DNA from 4 places in the Streptomyces sp. NPDC048637 genome. Region 1 is predicted to be linked to each of the others. Evidence: riboswitches for the same ligand, from Rfam matches in the RefSeq annotation. Region 1 holds a riboswitch; each other region holds the start of a gene.

What was found. Region 1 has a riboswitch for cyclic di-AMP ahead of AB0C46_RS06975 (NlpC/P60 family protein). Riboswitches for the same ligand answer to the same signal wherever they lie in the genome.
Positions count from the first base shown of each region.
Region 2: linked by a shared signal. The riboswitch ahead of AB0C46_RS18875 (M23 family metallopeptidase) and the one ahead of AB0C46_RS06975 (NlpC/P60 family protein) in region 1 are both predicted to bind cyclic di-AMP.
Region 3: linked by a shared signal. The riboswitch ahead of AB0C46_RS34035 (transglycosylase family protein) and the one ahead of AB0C46_RS06975 (NlpC/P60 family protein) in region 1 are both predicted to bind cyclic di-AMP.
Region 4: linked by a shared signal. The riboswitch ahead of AB0C46_RS33320 (M23 family metallopeptidase) and the one ahead of AB0C46_RS06975 (NlpC/P60 family protein) in region 1 are both predicted to bind cyclic di-AMP.

Region 1 covers NZ_JBEZHQ010000003.1:389,166-396,130, forward strand. Annotated here, with positions in the region: gene bioB (biotin synthase BioB) at 1-179, opposite strand, end outside; gene AB0C46_RS06955 (8-amino-7-oxononanoate synthase) at 336-1,562, shown strand; gene AB0C46_RS06960 (ATP-binding protein) at 1,845-2,273, shown strand; gene AB0C46_RS06965 (LysR family transcriptional regulator) at 2,303-3,220, opposite strand; gene AB0C46_RS06970 (LysE family translocator) at 3,294-3,953, shown strand; gene AB0C46_RS06975 (NlpC/P60 family protein) at 4,054-4,530, opposite strand; cyclic di-AMP (ydaO/yuaA leader) riboswitch at 4,535-4,733, opposite strand; gene AB0C46_RS06980 (hypothetical protein) at 5,011-5,319, opposite strand; gene AB0C46_RS06985 (ATP-dependent Clp protease proteolytic subunit) at 5,326-5,961, opposite strand; gene AB0C46_RS06990 (hypothetical protein) at 6,144-6,413, shown strand; gene AB0C46_RS06995 (hypothetical protein) at 6,752-6,965, opposite strand, start outside.
Region 2 covers NZ_JBEZHQ010000013.1:119,059-126,023, forward strand. Annotated here, with positions in the region: gene AB0C46_RS18865 (pitrilysin family protein) at 1-935, shown strand, start outside; gene AB0C46_RS18870 (pitrilysin family protein) at 974-2,356, shown strand; cyclic di-AMP (ydaO/yuaA leader) riboswitch at 2,569-2,724, shown strand; gene AB0C46_RS18875 (M23 family metallopeptidase) at 2,737-3,537, shown strand; gene AB0C46_RS18880 (GntR family transcriptional regulator) at 3,799-4,488, shown strand; gene AB0C46_RS18885 (HPr family phosphocarrier protein) at 4,862-5,143, opposite strand; gene AB0C46_RS18890 (GNAT family N-acetyltransferase) at 5,355-6,965, shown strand, end outside.
Region 3 covers NZ_JBEZHQ010000041.1:63,195-70,159, reverse strand. Annotated here, with positions in the region: gene AB0C46_RS34055 (MFS transporter) at 1-614, opposite strand, end outside; gene AB0C46_RS34050 (LysR family transcriptional regulator) at 756-1,631, shown strand; gene AB0C46_RS34045 (cytochrome P450) at 1,716-3,023, shown strand; gene AB0C46_RS34040 (transglycosylase family protein) at 3,277-4,404, shown strand; cyclic di-AMP (ydaO/yuaA leader) riboswitch at 4,614-4,825, shown strand; gene AB0C46_RS34035 (transglycosylase family protein) at 4,833-5,492, shown strand; gene eno (phosphopyruvate hydratase) at 5,831-6,965, shown strand, end outside.
Region 4 covers NZ_JBEZHQ010000039.1:58,015-64,979, reverse strand. Annotated here, with positions in the region: gene AB0C46_RS33330 (hypothetical protein) at 1-14, shown strand, start outside; gene AB0C46_RS33325 (aldo/keto reductase) at 120-1,061, opposite strand; gene AB0C46_RS33320 (M23 family metallopeptidase) at 1,291-2,418, opposite strand; cyclic di-AMP (ydaO/yuaA leader) riboswitch at 2,430-2,584, opposite strand; gene AB0C46_RS33315 (DUF2332 domain-containing protein) at 2,869-4,008, shown strand; gene AB0C46_RS33310 (PP2C family protein-serine/threonine phosphatase) at 4,076-5,158, opposite strand; tRNA gene AB0C46_RS33305 (tRNA-Lys) at 5,643-5,718, opposite strand; gene AB0C46_RS33300 (DEAD/DEAH box helicase) at 5,897-6,965, opposite strand, start outside.

The DNA.
Region 1 (6,965 bases):
AGGTTGACGAGATAGTTGAGTTTGACCCGCCGCCCGAACCACTGGCGGCGCACCTTTCCGGCCGCGGCCACGACATCGAGCAGTTCGTCATCGGAGGTCGCCAGTACGGCCAGCGCTTCTTCACGGGTCGGCAACTCGCGCCGCAGTCCCTTGTCCACCAGTGTGTTCAGCAGGTCCATGGCGTTGATCCTGGCGTACGCCACCGCCCCCGGCCAAGGAGGATTCCCACAACGACCCTGGATCGAGGTGTGTGTATCACCACACTGTGGGCGTGCGGAACGACCGCTAACGTCTATCGACAGCCGACAATCGAGGCCGACAGACGAAGGACGCCGATGACGCAGGACACCGCCCCGTCGCTGCTCCACGACACTCCGCCGGCGACCCCCGACGAGCCCACCGCCGCGCCCTCCCGGCCGGTGTACGGCGCTGCCTTCGACTGGATCGACGAGGCCCGCGCCGCACGCCATCATGCCGGTCTGGTCCGCACCCTGCGCCCCCGCCCCGCCGACGCCCGGCTGCTCGATCTGGCCAGTAACGACTATCTCGGACTCGCCCGGCACCCGGAGGTCACCCGCGGCGCGGCCGCCGCAGCGCACCGCTGGGGCGCCGGCGCGACCGGCTCCCGGCTGGTCACCGGCAGCACCGAGCTGCACGCCCGGCTGGAGGCGGAACTCGCCGCGTTCTGCGGCTTCGAGGCCGCTTTGGTGCTGTCATCCGGTTATGCCGCAAATCTCGCCGCCGTCACCGCGCTCACCGCACCCGGCACCCTGCTGGTCTCCGACGCGGGCAACCACGCCTCCCTCATCGACGGCTGCCGGCTCTCCCGGGCCCGGACCGAAGTGGCCCCGCACGCCGACCCCGAGGCCGTGCGTGCCGCGCTGACCGGCCACGAGGGCCGGGCGCTCGCCGTGACCGACGCGGTGTTCTCGGTCGACGGCGATGCCGCGCCGCTCCCGGCGCTCGCCGAGGCCTGCCGGGCAGGGGGCGCCGCGCTGCTCGTCGATGACGCACACGGTCTGGGCGTACTGGGCGAGGGGGGCCGCGGTGCGCTGTGGGCCGCCGGTCTCGCGGGTGACGGCGATGTGGTGGCCACCGTGACGCTCTCCAAGTCGCTCGGCTCCCAGGGCGGTGCGGTGCTCGGACCGGCCCGGGTCATCGAGCATCTGGTCAACACCGCCCGGTCGTTCATCTTCGACACCGGTCTCGCCCCGGCGGCGGCCGGCGGCGCCCTGACCGCGCTCCGGCTGCTGCGCCGCGAACCGCAGCGCGCCGCCCGGGCCGGCCAGGTCGCACGGGAGCTGCACGACCGGCTCACCGCGGCAGGGCTGTCCGCCGTCCGGCCGGACGCCGCGGTGGTCTCGATACGTGCCCCCTCGCCGGAGGCGGCGGTCCGCTGGGCCGCCGACTGCCGGGCGGCCGGACTCGCGGTCGGCTGCTTCCGGCCGCCGTCCGTGCCCGACGGGATCTCCCGGCTGCGCCTGACGGCCCGCGCGGATCTGACGGATGCCCAGCTCGACACGGCGGTCGGCACGATCGTGGCCACGGCACCGGCGGTCTGACGCGCACGACGGACCGGGGCGGCCGGCCGCCGTCGGCACCGGTCGCGCGTGCGTCCGGAGCCCGGTGGCGTGGCATCCCAAATCCGGTCTCGCGTCGCAGAGTTCACCGCAACGAGCGATAGATCTCCGTATATGTGGGTGGATCGAGTATCCCATTGACCGTACGGGTGGCAGTCTGGCGCCCAGCAGAAGTCCGAGGCCGCACCGGTGTCCGGAGCGGCATCCCGGCTCCTTGGTCAGCGGACCGGAGCCGGGCCTCGGTGGGAAAGGGACGGCGCCTCGATGGCAGACCATCACGAATCCTCACTGACTCTGCCGAGCGCCCCCGCCTCGGTCCTCACCGCCCGCAGACACGCCCTGGCCGTGCTCGCCGAATGGGGCCTGCCCGCCGACTCCGAACTCGCCGACTCCCTCCGCCTGATCGTCTCCGAACTCGCGACCAACGCCGTCGTGCACACCTTCGGCCGGTCGCCGGAGTTCACCGTCGAGCTGCGACTGGACCGCGACGAACAGCTGCGGATCGGCATCACCGACAGCCATCCCCGCCGGCCGCGCCGGCTGCCCGCCGCCGTCCAGCAGGACAACGGGCGGGGCCTGGTCATCATCCGCTGCCTCGCCGCGGAAGCCGGCGGCCGTCTCTCGGTCGTACCCACCGAGTCCGGCGGAAAGACCGTCTGGATCACCGTGCCGTGGCAGGCCGCCGTCCGCTGAAGACCGCTGCCGCACCGGCCGCCCGCCGGCTACGGCGCGGGGGAGTGGCGGGTGAAGGCCCCGCGCAACAAGGCACGCAGAGTGTCCGCGGCCGGGCTCCCGCCGCCGGGGCGGTAGGCCACCGAGATCCGGCGGTGCAGCTCCGGCGGGTCCAGGCTGCGGATCCCCAGCGGCGTCACCGAGCCCTCCGCCATCATCTCCGGGACCACCGCCACCCCGAGTCCCGCGCTCACCAGCGCACACACCACCGCATAGCTCGGCGACTCACAGCGCACCGCCACACTCGCCCCGGCCGCCGCCAGCACCGCCTCCACCGCACGCCGGTTCGGGTTGGCCGGCGCCATGCTGACCAGCGGCTGACCGGCCAGCTCGGCGAGCGGCAGCCGTCCGGCGCCCGCCGACAGGGCATGGCCCGGCGCGGTGACCAGCACCAGTTCCTCGGTCAGCAGCGGTTCGAGACGCACCCCCTCCGGCGGCGGCATCGCCTCGCCCGGCACATACTCGTGCGTCAGCGCCAGATCGACCTCGCCCAGCGCCACCGCCGCGGTGGCCTGCGGAGGTACGTACTCCGTGATGCTCAGCTCCACATCGGGGTGCGCCCGCCGGAAGGTGCTGAGCGCGGGCGGCAGCAGATGCGTCCCGGCGGTCATGAACGTGCCGACCCGCAGCCGGCCGCCGGACAGCCCCGTCAGCCGGGACAGCTCATGCCGCGCCTGATCCAGCTCGTCGAGCACCCGCCGGGCCCGTACGACGAGCAGCTCACCCGCCGCCGTCAGCCGTGCCCCGCGGTGGTGGCGCACCAGCAGCGCCGTCCCGGCCTCCCGCTCCAGCTTGGCGAGCTGCTGGGAGAGCGCGGGAGCGGTGTAGCCCAGCCGGGTGGCGGCCCGGGTGATCGAACCGGCCTCCGCCACTGCTACCAGAGCGGCCAGCCGCGTGGGGTCGTACATATAAGAACCTCTTTAGGCTCTCCAAGAACATTGCCAATACCCATTAAAGGCTCTGACCAGCGAAGCTGCTCTCATGGACGGACAGCTGATCGCCTTCACCGGAGTCGCCGCCGGCATGGTCACCATGCCGGGCGCGGATTTCACCGTCGTGGTGCGCAATGCGCTCGACTCGCGCCGGGCGGGGGTGGCGACCGCCATCGGAGTCGCGGGCGGGCTGCTGGTGCACACTGCACTGGCGGTGGCCGGGCTCGCGGCGGTGCTGGTCGCCGTGCCCGCGCTCTTCAGCGCTGTCCAACTCCTGGGCGGGGTCTATCTGTTGTACCTCGGTGCCGGTGCGCTGACCGCGGCCGTCCGGCGCAGGGGCGCGCACGCCGATTCCGCGACCGGCCCGGCCGACCCACCGGCCGACGGCCCGGCTGCCCTCCTGGGCACCGCGCGGAGCCTGCGCCAGGGCTTCCTGACCAATGCCCTCAACCCCAAGGCGCCGGTCCTCTTCCTCAGCCTGCTTCCGCAGTTCGTCCCGGCCGGCGAGCCCGCGCTGCCCCGCACGCTGCTGCTCGCGACGATGGTCGTCGCCCTGGCGCTGGTGTGGTTCCCGGCCGTCGCGCTGCTGGTCGACCGCCTGGGTGGCCTGCTGCGCCGCCCACGGGTCACCCGCGCCCTGGAAGCCGTCACCGGAACGCTGCTCACCACGCTGGGCGGCATCCTGCTCGTCGAGGTCGTGCTGGCCTGACAGACGGGCGCACCCCGGGCAGCCCGCTCAGTGGCGACATCACCCGGCCAAGTTGGCCAATCCCACTGACAATTGATCAGACGTAAGACGAGATCCCAGGTCAGCCGCCCACGCGTCCGTAGGAGACCGTGCGGCTCCAGATCCGCTCCAGCCGCACCACGCTCCCGGCCTTGGGGGCATGCCACATCCGGCCCCGGCCCGCGTAGATGCCGACGTGGTAAATGCCGCGTGCGGAACGGAAGAAGACCAGGTCACCGCGTCTGCGCAGGGAGGCCGGGATATGCCGGGTGCGGACGTACTGTGCGGCGGCGGTACGGGGCAGGGCCCGCCCGGCGCGCTTGAACGAGTACAGCGTCAGCCCCGAACAGTCGAAGCGGTACGGCCCTTGGGCACCGTACTGGTACGGCGCGCCACTCTTAGAGGCCGCGATCCGCAGCGCGTAGGCGGACACGGAGGCGGCTTCGGCGTTCCCGGCCTCTCCTGGGGCGACAGTAGTCCCGCCCAGGGTGACCAGCGTCAGAGCGGTGACGGTGCCGGCGCGTGCCAGCAGATTCGGCGTATGCGTGCGCACAGTCATGCGCAGACCCTTCGTCAGCCGCCTGCGAAGGAAGACCTGTCGGGTTCGGGCAGGCGAAGATGCCCGGCCGTGCGTACGGCTTCACCCCAAGGAGCCCTCGGCCGTCAGGCCGGGACCCCGTCCTGCTCGGGTCCTCCGCTCCCGCCGATCCACAACGTCGACCGGACATCCGGTACGGCGGCGGGATTAGGCGCCCGTCCGGACCGCCCCGTCGCTGTGGCGGGGTCTTGCCGTCGAAGGGATCGTCACGCACCCGGCACCCGAATTCCGAGCTGAAAATGCCGTATGTGAGATTGGTCACATTTGACCTGAATGGTTACTTTTGTTCCCTCAGGTGACGTGGCGCGGGGTGTCGCACCCCCCGGACCAGGGGCGAAACATCAAGGGTCCAAGGAATTGTGTCCGCCCCGCGCAATTCGTCGCCTCCTCACATCGGGCCCGGACGCTACGCCGTATGCGCAGCCCCGTGCGCGTGTCGGGTCAGATGTCCTCGGGCGGTGGCACCGTCACGAGTCCGGCCCGGCGTTCGCCGTCCAGCACCCGCAATGCCCGGGTCAAGGTCTCGCGGTGCAGCTCGCTCTCGCCCCGGTTGTGCATCAGCGTCAACGCGTCGCGCAGCCCGGCGGCCTTGGTCACCAGCGCCTGGGCGGCCCGCAGTCCGGTGTAGGTGCCGCCGCCGCGGGCCGGGTTGATCCTGCCCAGCAGGTCGAGCACCTCCAGATAGCGGTCGATCAGCTCACCCTCGGCACGTGTCAGGGCGGGCAGCGGCGGCAGTTCCGGCGGCAGCATCCGGGCTCACCGCGCACCGAGTTGGGGGACGGACTGCTTGCGCTGATGGGTGAGTCCGTCGATCAGGCCGTACTCCTGGGCGGCTCGGGCGTCGAAGATCTTGTCGCGCTCGATATCGGTGGCGATCCGCTCACGGGGCTGTCCGGTGTGCTCCGCCAGCATCCGCTCCAGCATGTCGCGGGTGCGCAGCAGCTCCTCCGCCTGGATCTGCAGATCGGTGGCCTGGCCCTGGATGGGCTCACTGATCGAGGGCTGGTGGATCAGGATCCGGGCGCCAGGCAGCGCCAGCCGCTTTCCGGGGGTGCCGGCGGCCAGCAGTACCGCGGCGGCGGAGGCGGCCTGCCCCAGGCAGAAGGTCTGCACGTCGCACGACACGAAGCGCATCGTGTCGTAGATGGCGGTCATCGCCGTGAAGGAGCCGCCGGGGGAGTTGATGTAGAGCGAGATGTCCTGCTCGGGTGCGGCATGTTCGAGGTGGATGAGCTGCGCCATCACATCGTTGGCGGAGGCGTCGTCGACCGGGGTGCCCAGGAAGATGATGCGCTCGCTGAGCAGCTTCGAATACGGGTCCATGGTGCGCGTCCCCTGGGACGTGCGCTCGGTGAACTCCGGAAGGATATAGCGGGCCGTTGGTCGCAGCATGAGTGCTCCTCTCTCTGTAGAAAATGTACAGGATGTACGTCCAGTGAGAATGACCGGGGCGTCGTCACCATCACATTCGGCAGCTCGCCAGTCGTCCTCCCCACACCACTGACCAGCCTGGTCCGCGAGCTTGCTGCGACTCGCCGCGGTAAGGCCGAGGTCGGCACCCCGGACGACGTCCCTTGGCTGTTCCGGGCGGTCATCCAGGGCGCCCTGTCACCGACAGCCAGATCGGCAAGCGCCTCCACAACATCGGGATTCGATCCACGCAGGATCGGTCCGCTGCGCTGTTCACCCTCGCGAGCGAGCTGCCTGCCGCGATCCTCGCCCGGATGCTCGGCACCCAGATCAAGGTCGCCGTCCAGTGGCAGAAGGCATCGGCCGGAGACTGGGGCGCCTGCGCCGCCGATGTCGGCCCGCGAGGGAGAACGTGCGTGCGGTGGGCCGCTTAGCCTGGTTTCTCGCACCGCCTTCCAGCAGCTGTGCAACGGGGGTGGGCCCGGGTGAGCCAGGTTCGCCTTCTGGGCCCTCTGGCCCTCGGGGGCCGCGGGCTGCCTGGCCTGGTTCGCCACGGCTGCCGGGTGGACCAGCGATCGGCTTCGCACCCAACTGCTGCACCTGTCGAGCGAGCGCGTCACGGGCCCGTTGGCCGGTTCGAGATCGCGATGCAGACCGACCACTTGGACAGCCAGCCAGACGAGGAACAAGAGGATCAGGACGCCAGTGGCTACCCCAAGCAGTTCGGCTTGAGGCAGGCGCGGTCGGTGGCGAGGCGATCGGTGGGCGGTGTTCACTTCGCGACCACCGCCCAGACCGAGATAGCCGCTGCGAGTACGCCCATCAAGACGGGCACGATCATCTGATACAGCCGGGCTTGGCGCTCTCGTTTCCGCCGGTCGCGCTCGGCCAACTGGTACTGCTCGAACTCACGCTCAAGGACCTCGCGGGCGTCGACAGCCTTCTGCAAGTCCTGGCTGAGCTGGGTGATGCGCTGGTCCGTGTAC
Region 2 (6,965 bases), on a different contig from region 1:
GCGACGTCGTCAAGAACGAGCGCCGCCAGCGCTACGACAACGTCCCCTACGGCACGGCCTTCGAGAAGCTGACGGCCATGGCGTACCCCGAGGGCCACCCGTACCACCACACGCCCATCGGGTCGATGGCCGATCTGGACGCGGCCTCCCTGGAGGACGCGCGGGCGTTCTTCCGTACGTACTACGCGCCCAACAACGCCGTCCTGTCGGTCGTCGGCGACATCGACCCCGAGCGGACGCTGGCCTGGATCGAGAAGTACTTCGGCTCCATCCCCTCGCACGACGGCAAGCAGCCGCCCCGGGACGGCACCCTGCCCGACGTCCTCGGCGGCGAGCTGCGCGAGGTCGTCGAGGAGGACGTGCCCTCCCGCGCCCTCATGGCGGCGTACCGCCTGCCGCACGACGGCACCCGTGAGGTGGACGCCGCGGACCTCGCGCTGACCGTCCTGGGCGGCGGCGAGTCCTCCCGCCTGTACAACCGGCTGGTGCGCCGCGACCGCAGCGCCGTCGCCGCCGGCTTCGGCCTGCTGCGGCTGGCCGGCGCCCCCTCGCTGGGCTGGCTGGACGTGAAGACGTCCGGCGGGGTCGAGGTTCCGGACATCGAGCGTGCGGTCGACGAGGAGCTGGCCCGTTTCGCCGCCGAGGGGCCGACCCCGGAGGAGATGGAGCGGGCGCAGGCCCAGCTGGAGCGCGAGTGGCTGGACCGGCTGGCCACGGTCAGCGGCCGCGCCGACGAACTGTGCCGCTTCGCCGTCCTGTTCGGCGACCCGCAGCTCGCGCTGTCCGCCGTCCAGCGCGTCCTGGACATCACCCCCGAGGAGGTGCAGGCGGTCGCCAAGGCCCGGCTGCGCCCTGACAACCGCGCGGTGCTCGTCTACGAGCCCACCGAGCCGTCCGACGCCGCCGACACCGAGGAAGGGGAGGCGGACCAGTGAGCGACGCCACCACCCACGCCGATTCCCCCGTGAGCACCATGGACTTCCACCCGCAGCCCCAGGGCGGCGCGCCCAGGCCGTGGGCCTTCCCGGCCCCCGAGCGCAGCCAACTGCCCAACGGGCTCACGCTCCTGACCAGCCACCGCCCCGGCCAGCAGGTCGTCGCCGTCGAGATCAACCTCGTCGCGCCGCTGGACGCCGAACCCGAGGGTCTGGACGGCGTCGCGACGATCATGGCGCGTGCGCTGTCCGAGGGCACCGACACCCATGACGCGGAGGAGTTCGCCGCCGAGCTGGAGCGCTGCGGCGCCACCCTGGACGCGCACGCCGACCACCCCGGCGTACGGGTCTCCCTCGAAGTGCCGGCGTCCCGGCTGACCCGTGCGCTCGGCCTGCTCGCCGACGCGCTCCGGGCGCCCGCCTTCCCGGAGAGCGAGGTCGAGCGGCTGGTACGCAACCGTCTCGACGAGATCCCGCACGAGCTCGCCAACCCGGCCCGCCGCGCCGCCATGGCCCTGTCGAAGGAACTGTTCCCGGCCACCGCCCGCATGTCGCGGCCCCGCCAGGGCACCGAGGACACCGTCGCCCGCATCGACGCAGCGGCCGTCCGCGCCTTCTACGACGCCCATGTACGGCCCGCCACGGCCACCGCCGTCATCGTCGGTGACTTCACCGGCGTCGACCTCGGCACGGCGCTCGCCGACACGCTCGGCGCCTGGAGCGGCTCGACGTCCGAGCCGCTGAAGGCCGCGCCGATCGTCGCCGACGACACCGGCCGGGTGGTGATCGTGGACCGCCCCGGCGCCGTCCAGACGCAGCTGCTCATCGGCCGTATCGGTGCCGACCGGCACGACCGGGTGTGGCCCGCACAGGTGCTCGGCACGTACTGCCTGGGCGGCACCCTCACCTCCCGTCTGGACCGAGTGCTGCGGGAGGAGAAGGGCTACACCTACGGGGTGCGCGCCTTCGGCCAGGTGCTCCGGTCCACCGCCCCCACCTCCCCCGAGGGGTCCACGGGCGCCGCGCTGCTCGCCATCAGCGGCTCGGTGGACACCGGCTCCACCGTCCCGGCGCTCGAGGACCTGTGGAAGGTACTGCGCACCCTCGCGGCAGAGGGGCTGACGGACGACGAGCGGGATGTCGCCGTGCAGAACCTCGTCGGGGTCGCGCCGCTGAAGTACGAGACCGCGGCGGCCGTCGCGGGCACCCTCGCCGACCAGGTGGAGCAGCAGCTCCCGGACGACTTCCAGGCGCAGTTGTACGCCCGCCTCGCGGAGACCGGCACGGTCGAGGCCACCGCGGCGGCGGTCAGCGCCTTCCCCGTGGACCGGCTGGTGACGGTCCTGGTGGGCGATGCCGCACAGATCGCCGAGCCGGTCAAGGCGCTGGGCATCGGTGAGGTGACCGTCGTCAGCGGCTAGCCCCTCCCGTGTGACGGAAGGTCATATGACGACCGTGCGGCTCCCGTGGTGCTCGTTCACCACGGGAGCCGCCGTATGTCCGTTTTATCGCAGCTGGTGCCCCGGTTCTTGTGGCATCCCGCACAAAAAACCGGTTCTGTTTGCCGATTGAAAGTTGCCCCGTTTAGCGTCGGTCCGGCTGTTCGTCACAAGTCCGCCACAACAGTGGCACCGGACAGTCATCGCCGAGTCCCCGTACGGCGCAAGCCAGGGGAGCCGGGGACCCAAATGTCCCTTGGGGTGAATCGGACTCCTCTCCGAGGAGCCCGTAGGAGACCTTCCTGCTCCGAACCCGTCAGCTAACCCGGTAGGCGAGAAGGAAGGAAAGGACAAGCCAGCACATGGCGTTCATCCGTGCCACCGGGAAGCACCGTCGCGCGAGCCGTCCCGTTCGGACGACCCGCAACGTCGCCGGCATAGCCACCCTCGCGGCCGGCGGTGTGGTCGCCTCCGTGGCCTCGCCGGCGCTGGCCGCGACGGACGAGGCACGCCTCCACGACACCGGACTGCAGCACGCCGTCGTGCTGGGGGACGAGCTCGCCAACCGTGTCGAGGCCCAGGCCGACGCGCAGCAGGCCGACGCCGAGGCCGCCGCGGCGAAGGCGAAGGCCGAGGCCGTCGCCAAGAAGCAGGCCGACGAGGCGAAGCGGCGTGCCGAGGCCGCGAAGAAGAAGGCCAAGGCCGCCCACGAGGCCAAGGTCCGCGCCGCCCGCGACGCGGAGCGCAAGCGCCTCAACGCCTTTGTCTCCCCCATCGCCGACTCCTACGTCTCCACCGCCTACAAGGCCTCCAGCGGACTGTGGTCCTCCGGCAGCCACACCGGCATCGACTTCCACGCCGCCTCCGGCACCAGCGTCCACGCGGTCGGCTCGGGCACCGTCGTCGAGGCCGGCTGGGGCGGCTCGTACGGCAACAACATCGTGATCAAGATGAACGACGGCACGTACACCCAGTACGGTCACCTGTCGTCGCTCGGCGTCTCGGTCGGCCAGCAGGTCACCCCGGGCCAGCAGATCGGCCTCTCCGGCGCCACCGGCAACGTCACCGGCCCGCATCTGCACTTCGAGGCCCGCACCGGCGCTGACTACGGCTCGGACATCGACCCGATCGCGTACCTGCGCGGGCACGGCGTCAACGTCTGATCCCCCCGCGTCGGCGCCGCGCCCCGTACGGGGCCTGCGCCACACGCCGAGTCCTTCCGGAGCCCCGGCCCCACGGCCGGGGCTTCGGCGTATCCGGAGTGCGGGCGATACGCACCGGATACGCCGGTGGCCCGCGACTTCCGGCCAAAAAATATCCATGAATAACCCGAGGCCGTCGGAAAAGCCGTGCCGGTCGAATAGAGTCACGGAAAAGTCGCCGACCGGCGGCGTTTCCAGGGGATTACGGCGGAGGCACGGAAGATGCGAGGCCATATTTCCGCGCATGCGGTGTGCACGGCGATTCGCGACGACATTGTCTCCGGCGCACTGGCGCCGGGGAGCCGGCTGATCGAGGAGATCCTGGCGGCCCGTTACGGCGTCTCCCGGGTGCCGGTCCGTGAAGCGCTGCGCACCCTGCAGTCCGAGGGCTTCGTCACCACCCGCCACCACGCGGGCGCCTGTGTCGCCGAGCCCACCGAGCAGGAGGCCGCCGATCTCCTCGACATCCGCGCCCTGTTGGAGCCGCTGGGCGCCGCCCGCGCGGCCGCCCGCCGCAGCCCGGCCCACCTGAAGGTGCTCCGCGGCCTGGTGCGGCTCGGCCGCGAGCGGGCCCGTCACGGCAATCCCGCAGATCTGCGCCAACTGGACGGCTGGTTCCACGAAACACTCGCTCAGGCAGTCGGCAGCCCCAGTCTGACGGCGCTGCTGACCCAGCTGCGGCGCAAGATCGAGTGGATGTACACGGTGGAACTGCCGCCCCGGGCCGGTGAGTCCTGGGACGAACACGGCGCGGTGCTGGACGCGGTGGCCCGGGGGGACGCCGAACGGGCGCGCGCCCTGATGGCAACTCATGTCGAGCGCTCGCTTCCGGTCTACCGGCTGCGGCTCCCCGCCAATGCCGAGGTGAGGGATCCGAAACGGCCCGTCAACACGGCACGCCTCCGCCCTTAACAATCGCCCCGTATACAAAGAAGTGCGGAATAGGCTGCCGCGGCGCATGGTCGCGCGCTATTCGGTCCGCGTCTGAATTGGCGTGCCTGCCTGATTTTTACCGCACCAGGTGCGGTTAATGGTGTGCGCTTTTCCTTACGGATCCCCGATGGCGGTCCCAGGAAATTCCGCGTCCCCGTCCCGCATAATGCACACCGGCGTATCCGGCGTATCCGGCGTGCGGCGTATCCGGCGTGCCCGCCGCGCAGGCCGTCGGGCATGGCGGACGAGCGCCCCGGCGTCCCGGATGCCGGCCCAGCGAAACGGCCCCGCCGTGAAAACCGGTCCGGTTGCCACGGCGGGGCCGCCGCATACAGCAGAGGTCCTGGCGGACTCAGACGGTCTCGGGGAGCTCCTCGAGACCCTCGGCGACGAGCTTGGCCAGACGGTCGAGGGCTGCCTCGGCGCCCTCGGCCTCGGAGGCCAGCACGATCTCCTCGCCGCCCTGGGCGCCCAGACCGAGGACCGCGAGCATGGAGGCCGCGTTGACGGGGTTGCCATCAGCCTTGGCGATTGTCATCGGGACGCCGGAGGCGGTGGCCGCACGGACGAAGATCGACGCGGGGCGGGCGTGCAGGCCCTCGGCCCAACCGACATTGACGCGGCGCTCTGCCATGGTGTTGCCCTTCAAAGTCGTGACAGTTGTCTAGACCAGTCTCTCACGCTGCCGGGTGTGGTCCGCCAGTCCTTCGTACTGGCCTGTGCGGCCGTGGGGCCCAGGGGGAGGCCCGGCAAGGCCCATACGTCCTACGGCGTCCCAGCCTGCCCCGCATCCCGAGCGTACGCGCGCCGGGTCGGTTGTCGGTGGCCGGTCGTACGCTGTCCGCATGCAGACGCCGCCGGAGCACGCGTACCCGACCCACTGGGAAGCAGACGTGGTGCTGCGCGACGGCGGCACGGCGCGGATCCGCCCCATCACCCCCGATGACGCCGAGCGGTTGGTCTCCTTCTACGAGCAGGTCTCGGACGAGTCGAAGTACTACCGCTTCTTCGCGCCCTACCCGCGGCTGTCCGACCGCGATGTGCACCGTTTCACCCACCACGACTACATCGACCGGGTCGGCCTCGCCGCCACGATCGGCGGCGAGTTCATCGCCACCGTCCGCTACGACCGGATCAACGACCAGGGACTGCCCGCCAAGAACCCCGAGGACGACCAGGCCGAGGTCGCCTTCCTCGTCCAGGACGCCCACCAGGGCCGCGGAGTCGCCTCCGCCCTCCTGGAGCACATCGCGGCCGTCGCCCGTGAACGGGGCATCCGCCGGTTCGCCGCCGAGGTGCTCCCCGCGAACTCCAAGATGATCAAGGTGTTCACGGACGCCGGCTACACCCACAAGCGCACCTTCGAGGATGGCGTGGTCCGTCTCGAGTTCGATCTGGAGCCGACCGAGCAGTCCATGGCCGTGATGCGCGGCCGTGAGCAGCGCGCCGAGGCCCGCTCCGTACAGCGGCTGCTCGCGCCGGGCTCGGTCGCCGTCATCGGCACCGGCCGGGCCCCCGGCGGCGTCGGCCGTACCGCCCTGCGCAGCCTCCTCGACTCCGGCTTCACGGGCCGGGTGCACGCCGTCAACCACGCCTTCCCCGCGGACCTGCGGCGGCTGGACCCCGAAGGCGTACCGGCCGTCCGCACCCTGCGGGAGATCACCGACCCGGTCGACCTCGCCGTCATCGCCGTCCCCGCGGACCGCGTCCCCGACGTGATCCGCGACTGCGGCGAACACGGCGTCCAGGGCGTGCTGGTCCTGTCCTCCGGCTACGCCGAGGCGGGCCCGGACGGCCGGGAGCGGCAGCGCGCCCTGCTCCGCCAGGCCCGCTCGTACGGCATGCGGCTGATCGGGCCCAACGCCTTCGGGCTGATCAACACCGCTCCCGGTGTCCGGCTGAACGCCTCCCTCGCCCCGCAGATGCCCGGTGCCGGCCACATCGGGCTGTTCACCCAGTCCGGAGCCATCGGCATCGCCCTGCTCAGCGGACTGCATGCGCGCGGCCCCGGTGACGGCGGTATCGCCGGTATCTCCGCCTTCGTCTCGGCCGGCAACCGCGCCGATGTCTCCGGCAACGACCTGCTCCAGTACTGGTACGAGGACCCGGACACCGATGTTGTGATCCTCTATCTGGAGTCCATCGGCAACCCCCGCAAGTTCGCCCGGCTCGCCCGCCGCACCGCTGCCGTCAAACCGGTGGTGGTCGCCAAGGGGGCCCGGCACAACGGCACCGCCCCGCCCGGCCATGCCGTGCCCACCGTCCGGGTCCCCGACAGCACCGTCGCCGCCCTGATGCGCCAGGCCGGCGTGATCCGCGTCGACACGGTCACCGAGCTGATCGACGCCGGGCTGCTGCTGGCCTCCCAGCCGCTGCCGGACGGCCCGCGGATCGCCATCCTGGGCAACTCCGAGTCGCTGGCGCTGCTGGCGTACGACGCCTGCCTGACCGAGGGG
Region 3 (6,965 bases), on a different contig from region 1:
GCCGTGGTGCGCAGGGCCGGCAGCCGGAGCCGCAGCAGCACCGCCATCAGCAGCATCAGCGCCGCGTTGACCCAGTACACGGTGCGCCAGCCGCCCAGCTCGGCGAGCAGCCCGGCGGCCGTACGGGCCAGCAGGATGCCGAGCAGCAGCCCGGTCATGACGGTGCCCACGGTCCGGCCGCGCTCGGCGGGCGCCGCGAGGGTCGCCGCGTACGGCACCACGACCTGGGCGGCGACCGAGGTGAGGCCGGTCAGGGCGGTGCCGGTGAGCAGCAGGGCGGCATTGGGCGCGCTCGCCGTGACGGTGAGGAAGACCGCGGTCGCCGCGGTCAGGGTGACGGCCAGCCGGCGCCGCTCCAGCAGATCCCCGAGCGGTACGAGGAGCAGCAGGCCCAGTCCGTAGCCGACCTGGGCGACGGTCACCACCAGCGCGGCGGTGGCCGCGGGCAGGTGCAGATCGCGCCCGATGACGTCCAGCAGCGGCTGGGCGAAGTAGTTGCCGGCGACGGAGAGCCCGGTGGCGACCGACATCAGCAGCAGGGCGCCGCGGCCCAGGCCCGGCCGGGTCCCCGGTGCGTCCCCGGCGACCGGCTCCGGTATGTGCTCGGTCTGCATGACCTGACCTCCCCTGTACGCCCACGGCCACCGCGGCGGCGGGCACGTCCCAGCGTGGGGCCGGGCGATCAATGAGTCCAACACATCGTTGTCATCGCATCCATCGCGAATAAAGATCGATGGTCGTTAGGGTGGGTGCGCATGGAGCTTCAGCAGATGCGGTATGTGGTCGCGGTGGCCGAGACCGGTGGGTTCACCCGGGCCGCCGAGCGCTGCCATGTGGTGCAGTCCGCGCTCAGCCATCAGATCGCCCGGCTGGAGAAGGAGCTCGGTGCCCGGCTCTTCGACCGGACCAGCCGCAGTGTCCGGCTGACCGCCGCCGGCGAGGCCTTCGTCCCGGTGGCCCGGCAGGCGCTGGAGGCGGCCGAACGGGCCCGCGCCGAGGTGGCGGCGGCGACCGGGGAGGTGCGCGGCCGGCTCGCGGTCGGTGCGATCTCCACCGTCGCGGCCGTGGATCTCGCCCGTGAGCTGGGGGCTTTCCGTACGCGGTGCCCGCAGGTACGGATCAGTCTGCAGACCGACATGAGCGACCAGCTTCTCGAACAGGTGCGGCAGGGCGTCCTGGATGTCGCCTTCGTCGGGCTGGTGCCGAGCGCCCGCACCGTCGGCGTACGGGAGAAGGAGCTGGCGCGCGGAGAGCTGGTCGCCGTCGTGCCGCCGGGGCATCCGCTGGCGGGGCGGGAGTGGACCACGCTGTCGCGGATGGCGCGGGAGACCTTTGTCGACTTCACGGCGGGGTCCGCGGCCCGCCGGCAGTGCGATGACGCGTTCCGTGCGGCGGGGCTGACCTCGGAGGTGGCGTTCGAGGTGACCACGGTCGAGTTCCTGGCGAAGCTGGTGCGGGCGGGCCTGGGCGTGGGCATGGTGCCGGAGGCCATCGCCTCCGAGCTGGCCGGGCTGCACATCGTGCGGGTGCGGCCGGCGCCCGAGCGGACCGAGCGGGTGGTGTGGAGCGGTCTCGGCCCGTCGCCGGCGGCCGTGGCGTTCCTGACGGGCCTGGGGGTGGATCCGGCGTAGGGGGAGACGCCCCTGGGGTCGCGGGGCCCGGCCCGGCGACGGGCGCGGGCGCGCCGTTGTGCGCCCAGCGGTTACGGTCGGAAGGTGCACGACAAGCCCCACACCACCGCCGCCGACGCCCCCGCGGGCTGCCCCGCCGCCGGGCCCGCCCCCGCGCTGTTCACCTGGGAGTTCGCCTCCGACCCGTACCCCGCGTACGCCTGGCTGCGCGAGCATGCGCCGGTGCACCGGACCGAGCTGCCCAGCGGTGTCGAGGCCTGGCTGGTGACGCGGTACACGGAGGCACGGCAGGCACTCGCCGACGCCCGGCTGTCCAAGAACCCGGTCCACCACAGCGAGGCCGCGCACGGCAAGGGCAAGGTCGGCATCCCGGGTGAGCGCAGCGCCAACCTGATGACGCATCTGCTCAACATCGATCCGCCGGACCACACCCGGCTGCGCCGGCTGGTCTCGAAGGCGTTCACCCCGCGCCGGGTCGCCGCCTTCGCCCCGCGGGTCCAGGAGCTGACCGACCACCTCATCGACCAGTTCGCGGCGAAGGGCGAGGCCGACCTCATCCACGAGTTCGCCTTTCCGCTGCCGATCTACGCGATCTGCGATCTGCTGGGGGTGCCGCGCGAGGACCAGGACGACTTCCGGGACTGGGCGGGCATGATGATCCGCCACGGCGGGGGACCACGCGGCGGCGTCGCCCGCTCCGTGAAGAAGATGCGCGGCTATCTCGCCGAGCTGATCCACCGCAAGCGCGAGTCCCTGGGCGACACCGCCGAGGACGACGAGGATCTGATCTCCGCCCTGATCAGGGCCTCCGACCACGGTGAGCATCTGACCGAGAACGAGGCCGCCGCAATGGCCTTCATCCTGCTCTTCGCGGGCTTCGAGACCACCGTCAACCTCATCGGCAACGGCACCTATGCGCTGCTGCGCCACCCCGCCCAGCGTGAGCTGCTGCAGAAGTCGATCGAGGCGGGCGACACCGAGCTGCTCACCACCGGCCTTGAGGAACTGCTCCGCTACGACGGCCCCGTGGAGCTGGCGACCTGGCGGTTCGCGACCCAGGAGCTGACGCTCGGCGGACAGCGGATCGCCGAGGGGGACCCGGTCCTGGTGGTGCTGGCCGCCGCCGACCGCGATCCGGCGCGCTTCGCCGAGCCGGATGTGCTCGATCTGACCCGGCGTGACAACCAGCATCTGGGATACGGGCACGGCATCCACTACTGCCTGGGTGCGCCGCTCGCCCGGCTCGAAGGACAGTCCGCGCTGGCGACGCTGCTGACCCGGCTCCCGGACATCCGGCTTGCGGCGGAACCTGACGATTTGCGCTGGCGCGGCGGGCTCATCATGCGCGGACTGCGTTCACTTCCGGTGGAGTTCACCCCGGAGCGGCCCTGACCAGCGACAAGGCCAAATGTGACGCAGAGTCAACCGCGTGACCTTTACGTGATCCGCACTACACCGACTTGTGACTACCCGGGACCCCGGCTACCTTTCGACCGACGATCGACAGGCTTCACTCGATCGGTCGAAGCGGTGATGTGGGGGACCGGTGTAACGGTGCCGCTCGCGTGCGTCGGCCGGCCGGAGGCCCCGTCGAGCAGCTCGAAGAGCTCGTCGATAACTCAACCGCCGCGCGAAAGGCATCCGCATGCGTTCCGGGAACGGCCGACATCGTCGCCCCCGTCAGGCACCGGCCATCTTTGTCACGGCAGGCGTGACCGGCGCGGGCATCGCCCTGCCACTGCTCGGTGCGAGCGGTGCACACGCCGCCGACACCGCGACCTGGGACAAGGTCGCCCAGTGTGAGAGCGGCGGCGTGTGGAGCGCGGCGTCGGGCAACGGCTACTACGGCGGCCTCCAGCTGACCCAGGAGATGTGGGACAACTACGGCGGCTCCGCCTACGCCTCACGGCCCGACTACGCCAGTCGCTCCCAGCAGATCGCCGTGGCCGAGTCGATCCTCGGCGACCGCGGGCCGGACGCCTGGCCGAGCTGCGCGGTGAACGCGGGGCTGACCGGCGACGGCCAGGCCCCGGAGGTCGACCCGGGCAGCACCAGCACGCCGGAGCCCGCCCCGTCGGACTCCGAGGGCTCCCTCGACCCCTGGGACACCCCCGGTTCGTCCGACGCCCACGACGGTGGGGACACCGCCGGGAGGAACGACAAGCCGAGCGACGAGCCCAGCGACGAGTCGAGCGGTCCGCCGTCCGACGCGACGCCCTCGCCCGACGCCTCGGACTCCGCCGGGCCCGGCGACTCGTCCACGAGCCCGGAGCCGTCCGACCCGGCGACGCCCGGCGACCGGGACGACGACCCGTCGCAGTCCGCCGACCCGTCCGGTGACTCCTCCACGGACCCGTCCGGCGACTCCTCCGCCGACCCGTCCGACGAGCCCTCCACGGACCCGTCCGACGACCCGTCCGCGGACCCGTCCGGGGACGGCAGCCGTACGGACAGCACCGGCACCCCGCGCGAGGTGCCTGCCAAGGGCAAGCACCGCGGCGATGCGGGCGACGAGGACGCCGGTGACCGTGACGGCGGCAGGTCCGCCGGCGGCCGGCACGCCTCGCGGGGCGACGACGCGCACCGCACGGGCCCGGCGGCCGACGGCGACTACACGGTGCGCCCGGGTGACAGCCTGTCAGCCATCGCCACGGCCCACCGGCTGTCCGGTGGGTGGCACGCGCTCTACGACCGCAACGAGGGCGTCATCGGCTCCGACGCGGACCTGATCCAGCCCGGCCAGCAGCTCGATCTCGGGCGAGACGCAGGGTAGTTCGCCACTTTCGCCCTCTTTTGGGAAAGTGAGACAAGGCTCTCGTTGACTTCGGTGGGTCCCGGTCTGCGCATCCCCGGCATACCGGGCCCCACCTGCGGATATGTAACCAACCCGTGATCAAAGACGGTCAACTTGGTCCAGATGGTGGGGTTTGAACCCCAAGGGGATTACTGCTTAACGTCAGGATCGCTCGCCAAAGCGGGCCCCTCGATCACACGCCGAATCCTGCCGGTGATCGAAGGCACTTGACGCGCAAGCGCCGAAGGCAGGAGCGGGGGACCCAAGGTACGTGCCGGCCCCACCCGTGAAAGCGGGTCAACCGGCTTGGGGTGAAGCCACGTGCGCCATGCGCACACGGCCGGGCGACTCATCAGTCCGAACCCGACAGCTCACCTCGTAGGCGTCGGTGAGGAAACGAACGAACCATGCTGATCTTCAAGGGCAAGCACCGTCGTCCCTCCAAGGCCGTCCGCGTCGCCACCCTCGCCGGTGTCGCCGGTGCCGCCGTGGCCGTTCCGCTGATGGGCGCCACTTCCGCCTCCGCCGCCTCCGTCGCCACCTGGGACAAGGTCGCCCAGTGCGAGTCCGGCGGCAACTGGTCGATCAACACCGGTAACGGCTACTACGGTGGCCTGCAGTTCTCCAACTCCAGCTGGGACGCCGCCGGTGGCACCAAGTACGCGCCGCGCGCCGACCAGGCCACCAAGGCCCAGCAGATAGCCGCCGCCGAGAAGCTCCTCGCCCTCCAGGGCCCGGGCGCCTGGGCCTGCGCCGGTGCGGGCAACCTGACCGCCGGCGGCCCCGCCGCCGACGTCGACACCTCCGCGCAGACCAAGTCCGCGCCGAAGCAGGAGTCCGCCAAGCCCGAGGCCAAGAAGGCCCCGTCCGCCTCCGAAGACCGTGCCTCGCGGTCCGCCGAGCGCAAGTCCACCGGCGACGGCAACTACACCGTCAAGCAGGGCGACACCCTCGCCAAGATCGCCAAGGCCCACGGCACCGACTGGAAGTCCGTCTACAAGGCCAACAAGTCGGTCATCGGCGGCAACCCGAACCTGATCATCCCCGGTCAGCAGCTCACCGTCTGAGCCGCTCTCTCACCGGGGCTCCAGCGGGCCCGAGCGGCGGGCCCCCTTCCTCCGTGAGACCGCCCCGTCACGGCGCGCCCTTCCCCCCAGCGCGCCGTGGCGGGGCTTCTCGTGTCGCGGACCGCACGCGGGGCTCCCCGGCCGGCGGCAGGCCGCTGACCGGCGCCGTTCCGCGACTTTTCCCGTTCGGCGAACAATCCGCCAAACGTCCCGCGAACTAGGCCTTTGGGCAGGTTTTCGGGGGCCTTCCGTCCCACGGAGCGGGCCAAGGGCAGGCGGACGCGCCCGGGGCCGTTAGGCTCATGCTGCAGACTCCAGACACCCACGAAGGAGACAACGTGCCGTCGATCGACGTCGTCGTAGCCCGCGAAATTCTCGACTCGCGAGGTAATCCCACGGTCGAGGTCGAGGTCGGCCTCGACGACGGCAGCACCGGCCGTGCCGCCGTGCCGTCCGGTGCCTCCACCGGCGCTTTCGAGGCCATCGAGCTCCGCGACGGCGACCCGAACCGCTACCTCGGCAAGGGCGTGGAGAAGGCCGTCCTGGCCGTCATCGAGCAGATCGGCCCGGAGCTCGTCGGCTACGACGCGACCGAGCAGCGGCTGATCGACCAGGCGATGTTCGACCTGGACGCCACCGACAACAAGGGGTCGCTCGGCGCCAACGCCATCCTCGGCGTCTCCCTCGCCGTCGCGCACGCCGCCTCCGAGGCCAGCGACCTTCCGCTGTTCCGCTACCTCGGCGGCCCGAACGCGCACGTGCTGCCCGTCCCGATGATGAACATCCTGAACGGCGGCTCGCACGCCGACTCCAACGTGGACATCCAGGAATTCATGATCGCCCCGATCGGCGCGGAGTCCTTCTCCGAGGCGCTGCGCTGGGGCGCCGAGGTCTACCACACCCTCAAGAAGGTCCTGAAGGAGCGCGGCCTGTCCACCGGTCTCGGTGACGAGGGTGGCTTCGCCCCGAACCTGGGCTCCAACCGTGAGGCCCTCGACCTCATCCTGGAGGCCGTCAAGCAGGCCGGTTACGCCCCCGGCCAGGACATCGCGCTGGCGCTGGACGTCGCCGCCTCCGAGTTCTACAAGGACGGCAAGTACCAGTTCGAGGGCAAGGACCGCTCGGCCGCCGAGATGACCGAGTACTACGAGGAGCTCGTGGCGGCCTACCCGCTGGTCTCCATCGAGGACCCGCTGTTCGAGGACGACTGGGCCGGCTGGAAGGTCATCACCGACAAGCTCGGCGCCAAGGTCCAGCTCGTCGGCGACGACCTGTTCGTCACCAACCCCGAGCGCCTCGCCCGCGGCATCGAGGAGGGCTCCGCCAACGCGCTGCTGGTGAAGGTCAACCAGATCGGCTCGCTGACCGAGACCCTGGACGCCGTCGAGCTGGCCCAGCGCAACGGCTTCAAGTGCATGATGTCGCACCGCTCCGGTGAGACCGAGGACGTCACCATCGCCGACCTCGCCGTCG
Region 4 (6,965 bases), on a different contig from region 1:
ACCGCCGGAAGTAGAGCGAAAGCAGAGCAGGAGCAGGGGTAGAGCAGGAGCGGAACGCGAAGGAGGGGCGGGGCCTTGGCGGCCCCGCCCCTCCCTCGTCCCTCCCCGTCCTCCGTGGTTCAGGCAGACGCCTCGTTCAGGAGCGCCAGTTCCGCATCCGTCAGGGTCAGTTCGGACACCGCCAGCAGCGCCGGCAGCTGTTCCACCGTGCGGGCGCTGGCGATGGGGGCCACGACGGTGGGCTGGGCGGCGAGCCAGGCGAGGGCGATGGTGGCGGGTTCGGCCTGGTGGGCGGCAGCGACGGTGTCGAGGGCCTGGAGGACGCGGCGGCCGCGGTCGGTGTCCACGTACTTGACGGCGCCCCCGGAGCGAGCGCTGTCGACATGGGTGCCTGGGCGGTACTTGCCGGTCAGGAAGCCGGAGGCGAGGGCGAAGTACGGCACGGCGGCCAGGCCGTGGCGGGCGGCCACCTCGGCGAGTTCGCCCTCGTAGGTGTCGCGGGAGACCAGGTTGTAGTGGGGCTGGAGGGCGACATAGCGGGCCAGGCCCTCGCGGGCGGAGAAGGCCAGGGACTCCTCCAGGCGCTTCGCCGAGATGTTGGACGCGGCGATCTCGCGGACCTTGCCGGCCCGCACGAGGTCGTCGAGGGCGACGAGGAACTCCGGCACCTCGACCGACTCGTCGTCGTAGTGGGTGTAGTAGAGGTCTATGTAGTCCGTGCGCAGACGGGCGAGGGATGCGTCGACCGCGGACTTGATGGTGGCGGGGGACAGGCCCTTGAGGTCCGGGTGGGCGCCGACCTTGGTGGCGATGACGACATCGGAGCGATTGCCGCGGGAGGCCAGCCAGTTGCCGATGACGGTCTCGGATTCGCCGCCCTTGTTACCAGGGATCCACGCCGAGTAGACGTCGGCGGTGTCGATGAAGTTGCCACCGCCCGCCACGTACGCGTCGAGCACGGCGAAGGACTGGGCTTCGTCGGCCGTCCACCCGAAGACGTTGCCCCCGAGGGACAGGGGGGAGACGGAGAGCGAGCCGAGGGGCTTGTGTGTCGCGGTCATATCCAGGGGAGCGTCGGGGGAAGAGGAGTTATTCCTTCCTCTTCCCCCACGGTAACTCCCGTCAGACGCCCACGGGTTGAGCTGCCTGTTCCTGCACCGAGGGCGCCGGCCAGGCGCCGAAGCCGTCGGCCACACGTTGATCCCGTCGGTCACGCGTTGACCCCGTCAGGCACACCTCGCCCCCGTCGATCACACCTCGCCCCCGTCGATCACACGCCGACCCCGCCGGTCACACATTGATCCCATGATCGCGCAGCCACGGCATCGGGTCGACCGGGTCGCCGGCGTCGGGGCGCACCTCCAGGTGGAGGTGGGGGCCGGTGACGTTGCCGGTGGCGCCGACGCGGCCGATGACATCGCCGGTGTTGACCTTGCCGGAGGTCTTCACCATCGAGGACAGGTGGCAGAACCAGAGTTCGGTGCCGTCGTCGAGGGTGAGGACGATGCGGTAGCCGTACGAGCCGGCCCAGCCTGCCTGGGTGATGGTGCCGGAGTGCACCGCTTTGACGGGAGTGCCGGTCGGCGCGGCGAAGTCCTGTCCGGTGTGGTCCGCGGCCCAGCGGTCGCCTGCCTGGCCGAAGCTGGCGGTGAGCGTGTAGGAGGACACGGGAGCGATGAAGCTCTTCGCCAGTTTGGCGAGGCGTTCGGCCTCCGCCTTCTGACGGGCCGCTTCCTCAGCCTTGCGCTTGGCCTCCATCTCGGCCGCCTTCTTGGCTGCAGCGGCCTTTTCGGCCGACTTCTGGTGGGCGGCGGCTTGCGTTGCGGCCTGCTGGACAGCGGCCTGTTCGGCGGCGTCGCGGCTCTCCTGCTCGGCGGCGCCCTGCTGCGCGTCGGCCTGCTGGAGGATGCGGCTGCGCAGCGCCTCACCGGCGCCGGTGCCGTTAGCCGTGTCCGCGCTCGTCTGGGTGGCCCGGGTGAGCGGCCCGGAGGAGGCAGGAGCCGCGTCGCCGACGGGAGCCGAGGCGGCGTCGGCGGCTGCGGAGTCCTCGTCGGATATCAGGTCGCCGATGCCGGGGAGCGACTTGGCGTCCGGCATCTTTTCGGAGAGGTCGTCGGCCATCCCGCCGATGTCGGGCATCGAGATCGGAACCGGCGGACGGTCCTCGGCCGAGGCCATTCCGCTCGCGCCGACCGCCGCGATGACGCCGACACCCAGGACGGTGCCGCTGCGGGCGAGTCCGCCGCCACGCTGCTTGGCCACCCGGTGTTTGCCGCGGACGAAGCGCGTGGATTCGTCGGTGGGATTCCACTCCTCCCACGGTCCGTCGCCGTCGCCGGCACCGGGCCCAGGGAAGGCACCTCGGTCATCGAGCTCGTAAGCCGACGGAGAATCGGGGGCAGGCCTGTTGGACGCCACGGGGGCGCACTCCTTTCCTTCCTTCTCGCCTACCGGGTTAGCTGACGGGTTCGGAGCAGGAAGGTCTCCTACGGGCGCCCGCTGGCGGAGGGCGTCCGATTCACCCCAAGGAAGTGGTTCCCCGGTTCCCTTGGTGCAGTTCGAAGTGCTTGGGGGTGCGTGAAAAGCGCGTGCGGGATTCGGCGTCGGCGCGCGGTGCCGCCTCTTGCGACGGCTGGGACGACCGCGCTGCGTTATCGGACAGTAATAGAGATCGCGACCGAATTCCAAGCCTTCTCTCGAATCCTTATCGGGTCAGCACAACCTGTGGCGGCGCCTTTTCGGCCACCACGCCCACAAACCGGGCGAGTTGACCACCCGGCGCTAAACGATCTCGCGCGGATTGTGCACCAGTCGTTATGCGGAGGGGTGGCCCTCAGTTACGGAGGGTGAGAGCAGTAACGTCGGATCATGGTCGTCAACGTCGGGAACACCGGGAACGCCGGAAGTGCTGCCGGTTACGCGTGGGGAGTGGCGGAGCGGTACCGGGGGTTCTCCTGGCGGGAGGTGCGGGGCCGGTCGGATGCGCACGAGGAGCTGAGCGCGCGGATCAGCCAGGACGCGGAGCTCTGCGATCTGCTGTCGGGGTCGCTGCCCGCCGGCAACAAACAGCAGCCGAACCTCCTGCTCGCCGCCGTCCGCTATCTCGACGGCCCGCACGCCGAAATGGGCCCGCGCGGTGAAGCCGCGTACGGGCGCTGGCGCGAGTGGACGATCCGGCACTGGGACGAGGTACGCGCGGTGATCATGCAGCGCGCCACCCAGACCAATGAACCGGCCCGCTGCGCCACCCTGTTGCCGCTGCTTGCCCGTCTGCCGCAGCCGCTGGCGCTGCTGGAGGTCGGTACGTCCGCGGGGCTGTGTCTGCACCCCGACCGCTATCGCTACCGGTACGTGGGCGAGGGCGGGGACGGCGGCCGGGCGGGCGCCCTCCGGACCGAGGTGGGGGCGCCGGAGAGCCCACTGGTGCTCACCTGCCGTACGGAAGGGACGCCCGGCGAGCTGCCCGCCGAACTGCCCGACCGGCTGCCGCAGATCGTCTGGCGGGCCGGCATCGACCTGGACCCGCTCGACCCGGTGGCCGAACCGGACGATCTGCGCTGGCTGCAGGCGCTCGTATGGCCGGGCGACGGGGAGCGTGCGGCGCGGCTGTCCGCGGCCGTCGAAGCGGTGCGGTCGGCGCCGCGGCCGCGGATGGTGCGCGGCGATCTGATCGACGAGCTGCCCGCGCTCGCCGCCGAGGCACCGCCCGAGGCGACGCTGGTCATCTTCCACAGCTCGGTGCTGGCCTACCTCCCGCCCGCCCGCCGTCAGGAGTTCACACGTCTCGTCCGGTCGCTGCTCGACGGCCGGCCGGGCGGCGGCCACTGGATCTCCGACGAGCACCACTCCGTGCTGCCGTGGATCACCGGCCCCGCACACCGCTCGCCCCGCCCGGACGACGCGCTGCTGCTGACCCTCGCGCTCGACGGACGCCCGGTCGCACTCACCGGCCCGCACGGCCAGAGCCTGCACCGCCTCCCCGGGCCGGCGGACACCCCGGGAACCTGAGCGCGGCCCGATCCCCGTACACAGGGCCTGCCGGGCAACCGCCCACACAGCCCGCATCCATCGGCGTCTACACCCCCATCGGCCGCTGCACCGCCAGCAGGGCCATATCGTCGGCCGGCGCGCCGCCCGTATGGCGTGCGACGTCCTCGACGACGGTGTCCAGGAGGACGTCCGGGCCGGGGAAGCGGCAGCCGCGCAGTTTGCTCGACGGGTTGTAGAAGCGGCCTAGCAGGTCCCGGGCCTCGGTCACCCCGTCGGTGAAGAAGAGCAGCAGGGCCCCGGCCGGGAAGAACGTCTCGTCCGGCCGGTCCGGCCGGCTCACCATCCCGCCCAGCCCGAGCGGCAGCGCCGGCGCCGCGGGAGCCAGCTCGCGCAGACCGCCGTCCGGGGTGAGCAGCAGCGGGGACGGGTGGCCCCGGTTGAGCACCCGCAGGACGGACTGCCCGTCGGCGGGGATCTCGGCCAGTACGGCAGTGGTGAACCCCTCGGTCTGCTCCACCCCCTTGCGCCGCCCGCCCTCCCGCTGCAGCGCCCGCTCCAGCCGGCCCGCCACCGCCCCTAAGGTGCTCTCCTGTTCCGCCGCCTCGCGAAAGGCGCCGATGACGATCACCGCGGTCTCCACCGCCGCCAGCCCCTTGCCCCGGACGTCGGCGACGATCAGCCGTACGCCGTGCGGGGTGTCCTGCACGGCATAGAGGTCGCCGCCGATCCGGGCATCCGCCCGCGCCCCCACATAGCGGGCGGCGATGGCGAGCCCGGCGAGCTGTCCGGGAGGCATGGGCAGTACGGCTCGCTGGGCGGCCTCCGAGACGTCCCGTACGGAGGCCAGGCGGGCGTCGGCCGTCCGGACGACCCGGTTGATGCCGAGGGCCAGCAGGGCGACGACAAGGACCGTGACGATCTCCGTCACCGACTCGCTGTGGTCCTGCCCGGCGCTGCGGTAGGTGACGACCCAGATCTCGCCGAGCAGGGCGGCCAGGGCCGTGAGAGCGGTGCCGCGCAGGGAGGAGAGCGGCGCGGCGACCAGCGGGGCGGCAGAGAAGAAGGGGGCGGCCGTGTAGGCGGCCGGCGTCCCCATGTCGAAGACGACCCCGCCGACGATCAGGATGGCGGGAAGTCGGCGCACCAGCAGTCGGCCGAACCACGACATCCAGGAGCGGCGCTCCCCGCGCGCCCCGTCGCCCTCGGGGGGCGCCTCACCTCGGAGCATCCGCACCGGCCTCTTCCCACTCCCGCCCGTCCGTACGGGCACCGTCGTGCCGGTCGCCTCGACGTCCCCAGGCTTGCCGGTACGGGGCGGCACGGCGACTCGTCGGGGGCCGGACGGGTCACAAGACCGGCCGCGTCACAAGGGGAGGAGGCGGGGGCGGAGGCGAGGGGCGGGCGAAGGCGAAGGCGAAGGCGAAGGCCGCCGGGGAATAACGGGAAAGGACGGGAAAGAAGGGGGAAGAAGGGGAAAGAAACAGTGGCCTCTCCGGGCGCCTCGCGCCGCCCGGTTCGCGCGCCCAAGGCCGTTCCGCTCCACGGCACTTGGACCCCGCCCGGGCCACCGGTCACGCCCGAGGGCCCGGACCGCGTACGGTCCGGGCCCTCGGGCCACTGCACACCGGCCGGACGGTCTCCCCGTCCGCGTCTGGTGGGCCATCAGGGGCTCGAACCCTGAACCAATGGATTAAAAGTCCACTGCTCTGCCAATTGAGCTAATGGCCCGCACCGAGCAGCATAGCCCGAGGAGGTGCCGCAGCCCGAAGCCATTACGGATCAAGCCATCCGGCGGGGTGCCGCGGGGCCGGTCGGCGGGCCCGGCGGGGCCTGCCGTGTGCCGTACAACACGCAGGGCCCGTACGGCACTTGCGTCCGTACGGGCCCTGCGGATCAGCGTCGGTGATCAGCCGTTGCGCTTCCAGCGCGGCTTGTCCTCGCGACGGCCGAAGGAGCCGGTCGGGGCGCCACGGTGGTCGTCACGACGGCCGTACGGGCGGTCGCCACCGGAGCGGTGGCCACCGGCGGGCGGACGGCCGCCGGAACGGTCGTCACGGTTGAACGGACGGTCGCCGCCACCGGAGCGGTAGCCACCGGCGGACGGACGGCCGCCGGAACGGTCGTCACGGTTGAACGGGCGGCTCGGACGGTCGCCGCGGTCGCGGTTGAAGCCGCCACCGGAACGGTCATCACGACGGTCGAAAGAACGGCCACCGGAACGGTCGTCACGACGGTCACGGTTGAAACCGCCACCGGAACGGTCATCACGACGGTCACGGTTGAAGCCACCACCGGAACGGTCATCACGACGGTCACGGTTGAAGCCACCACCGGAACGGTCATCACGACGGTCACGGTTGAAACCGCCACCGGAACGGTCATCACGACGGTCACGGTCGAAGGGACGGCCGCCGGAACGGTCGTCACGACGGTCGCGGCGCTCGAAGTTGCCCCGGTCGTCGCGGCGCTCGTCCGACGCGCCGGCCTGGGCCGGTACGGCGGCCTCGGCGGCGGCCTCGGCCTCGGCGGTGACGGCCGCGGCGGCAAGCGCCTCGGCCGGGTCCTCGCCACGCTCACGGGCGGCACGGGCGGTCAGCCGGTCGGCCTCCTCGCGCAGCTCGGTGGCGCGGCGCTGAAGGCGCTCCAGCTCGCGGGTCAGCTCGGCCACCTCGCGCTCGGCCTGCTTGGCGGAGTTGTTGGCGCCGTCGGCCTGGACCTCGGTGAGCGAGCGCGCACCGGTGATCTTGGCGACGTCCTCGTCGAAGGCGCCGGAGCCGCCGACGATGTGGCGCGAGGCGTCCACGCCCGCGTCCTCCATCAGCCGGAAGATCTGCCGGCGCTGGTGCGGCAGCGACAGCGAGACGACGGTGCCGGACTGGCCGGCGCGGGCGGTACGGCCCGAGCGGTGCAGGTAGTCCTTGTGGTCACCGGCCGGGTCGACGTTCAGGACCAGGTCGATGCCGTCGACGTGGATA